Regions from separate parts of the Paeniglutamicibacter sp. GQ140 genome, predicted to be linked through region 1. Evidence: predicted binding sites of a transcription regulator. Region 1 holds the regulator's gene; the other holds the start of a gene.
What was found. Region 1 encodes LexA, which represses DNA repair genes until DNA is damaged. Its sites were predicted from a motif close to TCGAACANNTGTTCGA; they were not measured.
Positions count from the first base shown of each region.

Region 2: the regulator LexA is predicted to act here: its motif matches at 4,041-4,056, upstream of AC6CHY_RS12565 (DNA polymerase III subunit alpha).

Region 1 covers NZ_JCAXDW010000003.1:335,090-340,278, forward strand. The annotation lists gene hflX (GTPase HflX) at 1-432, shown strand, start outside; gene AC6CHY_RS06335 (ATP-dependent DNA helicase) at 425-2,431, shown strand; gene lexA (transcriptional repressor LexA) at 2,550-3,269, opposite strand; gene AC6CHY_RS06345 (LysM peptidoglycan-binding domain-containing protein) at 3,558-3,944, shown strand; gene AC6CHY_RS06350 (histidinol-phosphate transaminase) at 4,059-5,174, shown strand.
Region 2 covers NZ_JCAXDW010000008.1:41,106-46,294, reverse strand. The annotation lists gene AC6CHY_RS12570 (ATP-binding protein) at 1-308, shown strand, start outside; gene AC6CHY_RS12565 (DNA polymerase III subunit alpha) at 333-3,905, opposite strand; gene AC6CHY_RS12560 (dihydrolipoyl dehydrogenase family protein) at 4,172-5,189, opposite strand, start outside.

The DNA.
Region 1 (5,189 bases):
TCGGACCTGATCCTGCACGTGGTCGACGCCGCGCACCCGGATCCCGAAGGCCAGATCCAGGCCGTCCGCGAGGTGCTCAACGACGTCGATGCGCGAAACATCCCTGAGCTCATGGTCTTGAACAAGGCCGATGTCGCGGACCCGTTCGTGGTCGAGCGCCTGCGCCAGCGCGAGCCTAACCACGCCATCGTCTCGGCACGCACCGGCGAAGGCATCCAGGAACTGCTCGAAAAGATCAGCGCCGCAATCCCGAGGCCCAATGTCCAACTAGAATTGATGATTCCCTATGATCGAGGCGACGTGGTCAACAAGCTCCACGGCGCCGAGGCCGAGATCCTGGCCGTCGAACACACCGAATCGGGAACCCGCATGATGGTGAAGGTCCGCGAAAGCATGGCCGCAGAAGTGGAGCAATTTAGTATTCATGGCTGAGGAAACAGAGGTCATCGCCCTATTGGACGAGGCAGTGTCCAGCATGGGCGGACAAAGCCGGCCGGGGCAGCACGAAATGACCCGCCAGGTCGTGCGGGCCATGGAGACCGGTGAACACCTGCTGGTGCAGGCGGGAACCGGAACCGGCAAGTCGATGGCCTATCTGGTTCCCGCGCTGGCCCACGCGCTGGAATCGGAAAAGCCCGTGGTGATTTCCACCGCAACGCTGGCGCTGCAGGCGCAGATCGTCGGCCGCGACGTGCCCCGCCTGCTGAGCTCGCTGAAGGACAAGCTGCCGCGCGAAATGGACGTGGCCCTGGTCAAGGGACGCTCCAACTACGTGTGCCAATACAAGCTCGGCGGCGGCTACCCGGACGACGACGAAGGCGCATTGTTTTCGATGGAATCCGGCACCCCCGTCCTCGGCGGGTCCTCCGATGGCCCCGGCTCGGCGCTGGGCCAGGAAGTGGTGCGCCTGCGCCAGTGGGCCGAACGAACCGACACCGGAGACCGAGACGACATCACGCCCGGGGTCAGCGACAAGGCATGGCGCCAGGTATCGGTCAGCGCCATGGACTGCCTGGGGTCCCAAAAGTGCCCCATGGCCTCGGAGTGCTTCAGCGAACTGGCCCGTGCCCGCGCGGCCAGCGCCGACGTCGTGATCACCAACCATGCCATGCTGGCTGTCTCTGCCTTCGAGGGCCTGGCCGTGCTGCCGGACTTCGACACCGTCATCATTGACGAGGCCCACGAACTGCAGGACCGCGTGACCAGTTCGGTGACGCGGCCCCTGTCGGTGAACATGGTCCAGACCGCGGCCTCGGCCGCCCGCAAGCACTGCTCGGTGAGCGTGGACGCGCTGAACCAGGGCGCCAAGGCCCTGCAGCGTGCCCTGGAGGGCGTCCCCACCGGGCTCATGGCCCGCGGGCTGAACGAGGACCAGGAAGCTGCCATCAACCAGATCGCCGAGGCCGCACGCGTGGTCCTCTCCGACTCGAAGCCCGAGGCCAACGCGCCCGCCGACGGCGGACGCCAGATGGCCCGCTCCCAGGTCACGTACCTGGTGGATCAATGCACCAAGATGCTTGAAATGACCGAGGAACGCGAGGTGATCTGGGCGTCGCGGCCCGGCCACTTCAGCCCGGGGGAGGGCTATGTCCAGCCCGACGAATCCAGCCAGCCGACCTTGATGGTTGCCCCCCTGTCCGTCGCGGGAAAGCTGCGCGAGGGCCTGTTCGACGGCCGCACCGTCATCCTCACCAGCGCGACCCTGGCCATCGGCGCCGCCTTTGAGCCGGTTGCCGGTTCCCTGGGCCTGGTGGGCGACGGAGCACCGACCTGGAACGGCGTCGACGTGGGCAGCCCCTTTGACTACCCCAAGCAGGGCATCCTGTATGTTGCCAAGCACCTGCCCAAGCCCGGGCGCCAAATGTCCCAGGAGACCCTGTCCGAAATCGAGGACCTGATCAAGGCCTCCGGCGGCGGTGCCCTGGCGCTGTTCACCTCGCGCCGGGCGGCCGAGGAAGCCGCGGAAATCCTGCGTGCGCGCCTGGACATCCCCATCCTGTGCCAGGGCGAATCAAGCATGAAGGCGCTGGTCGACCAGTTCTCGGCCGAACCGGACACCTGCCTGTTTGGCACGATGACGCTGTGGCAGGGCGTGGACGTCCCGGGCAACGCCTGCCGTCTGGTCATCATTGACAAGATCCCGTTCCCGCGCCCCGATGATCCGCTTTCCTCGGCGCGCAGCCGCGATATCGCCAAGCACGGCGGAAACGGTTTCATGGCCGTGGCCGCGAGCCATGCCGCGGTGCGGCTGGCCCAGGGCGCGGGCCGCCTGATCCGTTCGGTCAATGACAAGGGCGTGGTTGCGGTGCTGGACTCGCGACTGGCCACCGAACGCTACGGGACCTTCCTGCGCGCCTCGCTGCCGCCGCTGTGGGCGACGCCGAACAAGGCCACCGTCATCTCCGCGCTCGAACGGCTCAGCGAAGGCTGAGCCCCTGGCGCTGCCCGTCCCGTTTGCGGTTGATGGGCAGGGGAAGCAAAACACCCGTGGGGGCCGATCCGGTGATCGGCCCCCACGGGTGTTTTGGGGATGAGTTGTTGCTGCGGCCCTAGACGGAACGCATGACCGATACGACCTTGCCCATGACGGTTGCGGCGTCACCAAGGATCGGTTCGTATCGGGAGTTCTGCGGCAGCAGCCAGGTGTGCCCGTCACGCTGGCGGAAGGTCTTCACGGTGGCCTCGTCCTCGAGCAGCGCCGCGACGATGTCGCCGTTGTTGGCCGTGGGCTGGCGCCTCACGACAACCCAGTCGCCGTCGCAAATGGCCGCATCGATCATCGAGTCGCCGCTGACCTTGAGCATGAAGAGCTCACCGTGCCCCACCAGCTGGCGCGGCAGTGCGAAAACGTCCTCGATCGCCTGGTCGGCCAGGATCGGCCCGCCGGCGGCAATGCGCCCGACCAGGGGGACCATGGCGGTGTCGGCGGAGGTCGTCAGCTCCGAGACGTTCATGCCGTTGGCTGCCTTGAGCTCCGACTGGCCCTCCACGACCTCCAGCTTTGCCTCGCTCTTGAGCTGCAGCGGCAGCAGGATCTCCATTGCCCTCGGGCGGCGCGGATCGCGCCTGATGTAGCCAAGCTTCTCGAGCTGGCTGAGCTGATGGGTCACGCTGGAGAGGCTGGCAAGTCCCACAGCGTCCCCGATTTCCCGCATCGACGGCGGGTACCCGTTGCTGCTCACGGAGCGTTGGATGGTTTCCAGAACCTTCTTCTGGCGGATTGTCAGGCTCTTCGCGTCGCGTCGAGGGGTTCGTTGTTCGGTCGTCATTGTCAATGCCTCATCCCGATCGTCGCCGGTTGCCCGCGCGTGCCGCAAATTGTCGGTGTGGGCTGGTGTAGTAAATACATCGCCCCACAACCACCATCCTAGTAGACAAAGTCACTGCTTTCAAAGATTTGTTCGAACAGATCTGGACACGTGTCGTCGAAAAGTGCTAGAAATAAGATACGCACTACGAACACATGTTCGAAAGGTGCGTTCGAATAACCGTCGCATGTTCGATTGCGGGCCAACTGGACCCGGTCGGACCAGCGAATTCAGAGGAAAGGCAAAGACGTGGCAAACACTGCTTTCTCGGCCCCGCTCCACCTTGTTACATCCAACGACTACCTGCCCGAACCGCAGCCGTCGCTGGCTCCGCTACGACTGACCCGCCGCGGGAAATTCGTGCTGATCGGGCTTCCCATCTTCGTGGTGAGCGCCGCAGTGCTCATGCTCCTGGGGCTGTTCCTCTCCCCGGCAAATGCTTCCGCGGACATCCCGCTGGGCGTCAACGCAGTGAGCGTAACCGTCATCGAGGGAGACACCCTTTGGGGCATTGCCCGCGAATTCGCACCGCAACTCGAACCCCGCGAAGCGGTCCGCCAGATCGGCGACCTCAACAACCTCAACAGCTCCGTGCTGCTCCCGGGCGCCGAACTCTTCGTTCCCACCGGAAGCTAGGGCCCTGCCCCGGCCGTGTCCTCGGGCGCCGCATCGGCTCATTGCGAACCGATTATTACCCTTGGCGCCGGCCATGATTCTCGGGCCCACCTGCCCCCGCCGTAGACTTGACCCGTGAATGAACGGCTAAATCGCCTGGCAAATCTGCCCCTGCGAGAAAATCTTCAAGGTCTCGAACCCTACGGCGCACCCCAGATTGACGTCCCCATCCAGCTGAACGTCAACGAAAACACCCACCCGGTCCCCGCCGAAGTGCATCGCGCCATTGTCGAAGAGGTCTCGGCGGCCGCCGTGGGGTTGAACCGTTACCCGGACCGTGAATTCACCGAGCTGCGCGTACGCCTGGCCGCCTATCTTGGCCACGGGCTGGAAGCGGACAACGTCTGGGCAGCCAACGGCTCCAACGAGGTCCTCCAGCAAATCCTGCAGGCCTTTGGCGGACCGGGCCGCTCCGTCATGAGCTTCCCTCCCACCTACTCGATGTACCCGCTGCTGGCCTCCGGAACCGACACCACCTACGTTGCCGGCGTGCGTTCGGCCGACTATGGACTTTCGGCGGCGGACGCCGCTGCGCAGGTTCGCGAGGCTGCACCGAACATCGTCATCCTGTGTTCGCCCAACAACCCCACCGGAACCGCGCTGGGCCTGGATGTTGTCGAAGCCGTCTACGAGGCCGGCCGGGCCAGCAACGCCATCGTGATCGTCGACGAGGCGTACGCGGAATTTGCCCACACCGGGACCCTGTCGGCACTTTCCCTGCTGCCCGGTCGCGAACGGCTCATCGTCTCGCGGACCATGTCCAAGGCCTTCGCCCTGGCCGGCGCCCGCCTCGGGTACCTGGCCGCGGCCCCGGAAGTCGCCGACGCCATCCGCCTGGTGCGGCTGCCCTACCACCTCTCTGCCGTCACCCAGGCAACGGCGAATGCGGCACTGAAGCACGCGGACATCCTGCTGGCCAACGTCGAGGCCATCAAGGTGCAACGCGACCGCATCGTCAACGAGCTCACCCGCATGGGCCTGCACCCGGCCTCCAGCGACTCCAACTTCGTGTTCTTCGGGGGAGTCAAGGACACCAAGGCCATCTGGGAAGGGCTGCTCGAGGCCGGAGTCATCATCCGCGACGTGGGAATTCCCGGACACCTGCGGGTCACCGCCGGCACCGAGGACGAAACCACCGCGTTCCTTGTCCGTCTCGAGGAACTGCTCCATCAGGGGCCTCACACGCTCTAACGCTAAACTTGGAGC
Region 2 (5,189 bases), on a different contig from region 1:
TTGACCGGGAGTCTGCGGACAAGGCCGTTGCCGCCGCCCTGAAGCGCAACATCCGCATGGTGGTCGGACCGGCCATCTCCAAGGCCTCCGACAGGGACATGGACTACCTTCGGGCGATGTCCCACGACAACGGCCCGTCAAGCACCGCCGCGGTGGCCGCGCGCATGAAGGCCTCCCTGCAGCTGGCCGCCAACTACCGCGCCCGCCTCATCGAGGCTGGGCTGATTGAGCCGGCCGGGCGCGGCGAGGTCAGGTACTCGATCCCCGGGTTGCGCGAGCACCTGCTCACCGGGGAACGCCTGGGCTAGCGAGCCAACGGGACCCGGCCGAGATCAGGCTCCCAGGTAGCCGCGGGTGTCCAGGTCCTCGTCGGCCATGAGCCTGGCCAGCGACTTGCCCTGGGCGGAGGGCACGGGCTTGGCGGCGGAGCTGCCGAAGGACTCGTTGCGCGCCCGGGCGGGGTCCGACAGATGGCCCGGCGCCGGAAGCGTGGATTTGGCCGAGAGGTCCCAGGCATCCAGCGCCTGGAGGCTGATGCCGCGGGGCCCGGTGCGGCGGGTGAGCCCGTGGATCAGCAGCAGCCGGGTGGAGAAGAGCAGCGGGCCGCAGCGCTGCTGGGCCTCGTGGAAGAACGTGGCATCGACGCAGCCGGTGCCGTCGTCCACCGAGATGAACACGACCCGGCGTCCGCCGCGCATCGGCGGGGTCTGCGTGGCTACCCGCACCCCCGCCACCAAGACCTCGGTGCCGTTGCGCATCCCCAGCAGGTCCTGCGCGCGCGAGACGCCCAGGGAGTCCAGCAGCGGCGCGTGGGATTCCATCAGGTGCGCGCTGACGTCGATGGACATCAGGTCCAGCTCGGTGCGCACCACCTCCTCCAGCGGGGTGTGCGCCGCACCGATGGCCATGTTGGAAAGCTCCACGTCCCCCAGCGGCAGGGCCAGCTGCCCGGGGATCGGCCGGTGGCGCTGCGCCGGCGCCTTGCCCGGCCGCGTGCGCAGGTGCTCGAGAAGGTCGGCGCGGTTTCCGCGCCCGATCCCCGCCTGCAGCGAGTCGAAGGCCCCCAGTGCGGCAAAGTGGTTCAGCGAGGTGCGGGTGAGCCCGGAGCGGGCGCGCACGTCGGCGATCGAGTCGTAGGGCTGCCCGGCGGCCACCCGGGCGACCTCGCGCTCGGAGACCGAACGGATCCCGCGCAGCGAGAGCCGGATCCCGTACCTGCCCGGGGGCGCGGACCCCGGGGCGCGCGGGACCACCGGCAGCCGCGCGGGAGGCAGCAGCCCGTCGAGCCGCTCCACCTTGTAGCCGGGCGCGGAGCGGTTGATGTCCAGCGGCAGGATTTCGATGCCCATGCGCCTGGCCTCGGCGACCAGCAGCCGCTTGGGGTACATGCCCGGGTCGTGTTCCCAGATCCCGGCCAGGAAGGCCTCCGGGTGGTGGGCCTTGAGCCAGGCCGAGTGGTAGGTGGGCACGGCGAAGGCGGCCCCGTGGGCCTTGCAGAACCCGAAGGAGCCGAAGGCCGCCAGCGTGTGCCAGACCTCGTCGATGACCTCCAGGGAGTAGCCGCGTGCCAGCGCCCGGGAGCGGAAGAGGCCCTCCACCGCCGGCTCGGCCTTCGGGTTGCCCAGCAGCCGGCGGTACACATCGGCCTTGGCCAGCCCGCAGCCGGTCATCACGTGGAAGATCCGCAGCACCTGCTCGTGGAAGACGGTGACCCCGTGGGTCTCGGCGAGCGCGGGCGCGAGGTCCGGGTGGGGGTATTTTTCGGGTGCGAAGCCGTGGCGGTTTTCCAGGTAGGGCTTGACCATGTTGGATTTCATGGGTCCGGGGCGGAAGAGGGAGATGTCGATGATGAGGTCGTTGAATTCGCGGGGGGCGAGCTTGCCGATGAGTTCGCGTTGCCCGGGTGATTCGATCTGGAAGCAGCCCAGGGTGTGGGTGGAGCGGATGAGCTCGAAGGTGGGTTCGTCGTCGAGCGGGACCAGGGCGAGGTCGATGGCGCCGCGGGGCCCGATGTAGCCGGGGATCTGCCCGGGAGCTTCCCCCCGGTGTCCCCCCGCCTTCGCGACGGCGTGTGCATCGGGGTGGATGCGGGCGATTTCCTCCAGCGCGTAGGTGATGGCCGATTGCATGCGCACCCCCAGCACGTCGAGCTTGAGCATGCCCATGGGGTCCATGTCGTGTTTGTCGAATTGGCTCATGGGCAGTCCCAGTCCGCTGGGCTCCATGGGGGTGCGGTCGCGCAGGGTGGCGTCGGAGAGGATGACTCCGCAGGGGTGCATGGAGATGTGCCGGGGCAGCCTGTCGAGGCGTTCGGTGAGGTCCACGAGCAGGTCGAGCTGCTTTTCGGTGCCGAGGCGGTCGGCGAAGGGGGCGAGTTCGGGTTTTTCCTCCAGGGCCTCGCGGAAGGACGAGGCGGAGAAGCGCCAGAGCTGCTTGGCGATCACGTCGATGTCCCCCTCCTCCATGCCCAGGGCCTGGCCGGCGTCGCGTACAGCCCCCCGGGCGCGGTAGCCGTTTTGCATGCTCATGAGGCTGACGCGCTCATGGCCGAAGCGCTCGAAGATCCGTTGGTAGATGTCGTGGCGCCTGGCGGATTCGACGTCGATGTCGATGTCGGGCAGGGTGGCGCGGTCGCGGGAGAGGAAGCGCTCGAAGAGCAGGTCGTGGGCCAGGGGGTTTACCTGGCTGATGCCGATGAGGTAGTTGACCAGGGAGGAGGCTCCGGACCCGCGGGCGGCGGAGCGCACCCCCATCCCGGTGATCATGGAGCTGACTTCGGCGACGGTGAGGAAGTAGGGGGCGAAGCCGAGGTCGGAGATGGTGGACAGTTCGGCCTGGAGGCGGTGGCGCAGCACGGTGTCGTGCGCCTGGTTCGGCAGCAGGCGGGTGATGCCGGCCTCGGCGCGGGCGGCCAGTTCGGTGTCGGGGTCCGCGGTGATGCCGATGATGTGGGCCTCGGGGACCACGGGGATGCCCCATCCCGTGTCGGCGACGGGGTCAAGGCGCGCCCAGTCGGCGAGCGCGGCGGTGTTGCGCAGCAGGGTGGCCGCCAGCGCGGAGTCGGAGGCGGCGCGGGCGATCTCGGCGGCGAGGTGGTGCATGTGCCCGGCGGGCTTGAGCCAGCCCTGCCCGTTGGGTTGGATGTCGTTGAGGGTTTCCAGGGAGCTCAGCGCCCGGGCGGAGTCCAGGACGTCGGCGGTGGCGGCCCCGTCGGGTTCCGCGTACCGGACGGCGTTGGTCAGCACGGGGGCGATGTCCAGGGAGTCGGCGCAGCGCAGCATGCGGATGGCGTGGGCGGTGCTGAGCCTGTCCCCGGGGTTGTTCAGGTGGGTGGCGATCTCCACCCTCAGGGCGTCGGGCCCCAGGAGGGTGCGCCAGGTGCGCAGTGCGGCGCGTGCCTGGGGGTAGTGGCGGTGTCCGGTGGCCAGGCCGATGTCGGAGCCCGGTCCCAGCAGGATGGTCAGCAGCGTTTCCCCCTGCGGGCCGAGCGCATGGGCGGCCAGGTCCTCGCGGGTGATGCCGACATGCCCCTTGTGCATCCCCGTGGCGGTGGTGTCCAGGTGGGCGGCGGTGACCAGGTGGCAGAGGGCGGCGTATCCGGCGCCCTTGGCGTGCCCCTTGGCCAGGGCGACGATGCGTCCCGCCGTGCGCATGGGGCGGGGCTTGCCGCCCACGGCGCGTGCGGGCGCGGGTTCAAGGATGGCCAGGTCCACCCCGAGGATGGGGTCGATTCCGTTCTCGATGCAGGACTTGAGGTGCTTGACGCTTCCGTAGAGTCCGTCGCGGTCGGTGATGGCCAGGGCGTCGGCGCCGTCGGCGAGCGCCGCGGCGACCAGGTCCCGGGGCCAGGACACCCCGTAGTGTGCGCTGAAGGCCGAGGCGACGTGCAGGTGGGTGAATCCCATGGCCGCTGTGCCTCCCTTGCCTTCCGCTTCCCGCTCCCCCTTGGGTCATGCGCTCCGGCGGGTGCCGGGGCGTGGCTTCGGGGCCCGGGCATCCTGTTGGAGCCGTGCCCGCGGGGGGGGATGACTCCATCATATTAGAACACGTGTTCTAATCAAGTCTTGCGGGACGGCAGGGCCGGCACCCCGCCCGGACGGAAGCGCGTATCCCGTCGCTGACCTGAGCCGGGACCCGTGTCGGTGAGAATGCCCACCCCACGCCCGGGCGGCTAGATCCCCTCGGTGGCCCCGAGCTTGTCGAGGGCCACCAGGTAGGCCTCGGAATAGCTGGGGAATTGCGGGACCATGTCGCGCAGGACCTTCAGCGGGGTCTCGCCCCTGATGGCCATGGATGCCAGGTGGATCCATTCGCTGGCCAGCGGGGCGATGGCCCAGGCCCCGACCAGGACCCTCCGGTGCCGGTCCACCAGGATCCCCAGGTCCCCGTGCGGGTCCTGTTCGTAGGTCCAGGGGCGGGCGATCGACTCGGGCAGGTTGACCCGGATGGAGACCGCGTCGATCCCGCGCCCCTCCGCCTGCTCGCGGGTCAGGCCCACGGCGGCGATTTCCGGGCTGGCGAACACCACGCGCGGGATCCCGTCGTAGCTCGCGCTCCGCTCCCTGCCCAGGATGCTGTCGGCGACGATGCGTCCCTGGTACTTGGCCACATGGGTGAAGGGCATGATCCCGGTGACGTCCCCGATGGCCCAGAGCCCCTCGGCGGCCCAGCAGTGCTCGTCCACCCTCACGTGCCCGCGCCCGTCGAGGGTCGCTCCGGCCCGCGCCACGTCCAGGCCTTCGGTGCGCGGGGTGCGGCCGGTGGCGAAGACGACGGCGTCGACGGCAACCTCCCCGCCCTCGCGCAGGGCAAGGATGCTGGTTCCGTCCTCCCCGCGCCGCCCTCGGGCCACGGAGCTGTTGGCCATGACCTTGACCCCGCGCTCGCGCAGGTGGGCCTCGGCGAGCGCCGAGACCTCGGGTTCCTCGCGGCCCAGGAGCCGGGCGCCGCGATTGAGCACGGTGACCTCGACCCCGAATCCGGACAGGAAGAATGCCGTCTCCAGGGCCACCGCGCTTCCGCCCACGATGGCCACCGACTTCGGCAGCGTGTCGAGCGTGTAGACCTCGCGATTGCCCCAGGCGGTGATCTCGTCCATTCCGGGGAATTCCGGAACCGCGGGCGAGGTCCCGGTGGCGATGATGATGTGGTGCGCCAGGTACTGGTTTCCGTTGGCCTCCACGTGGCCG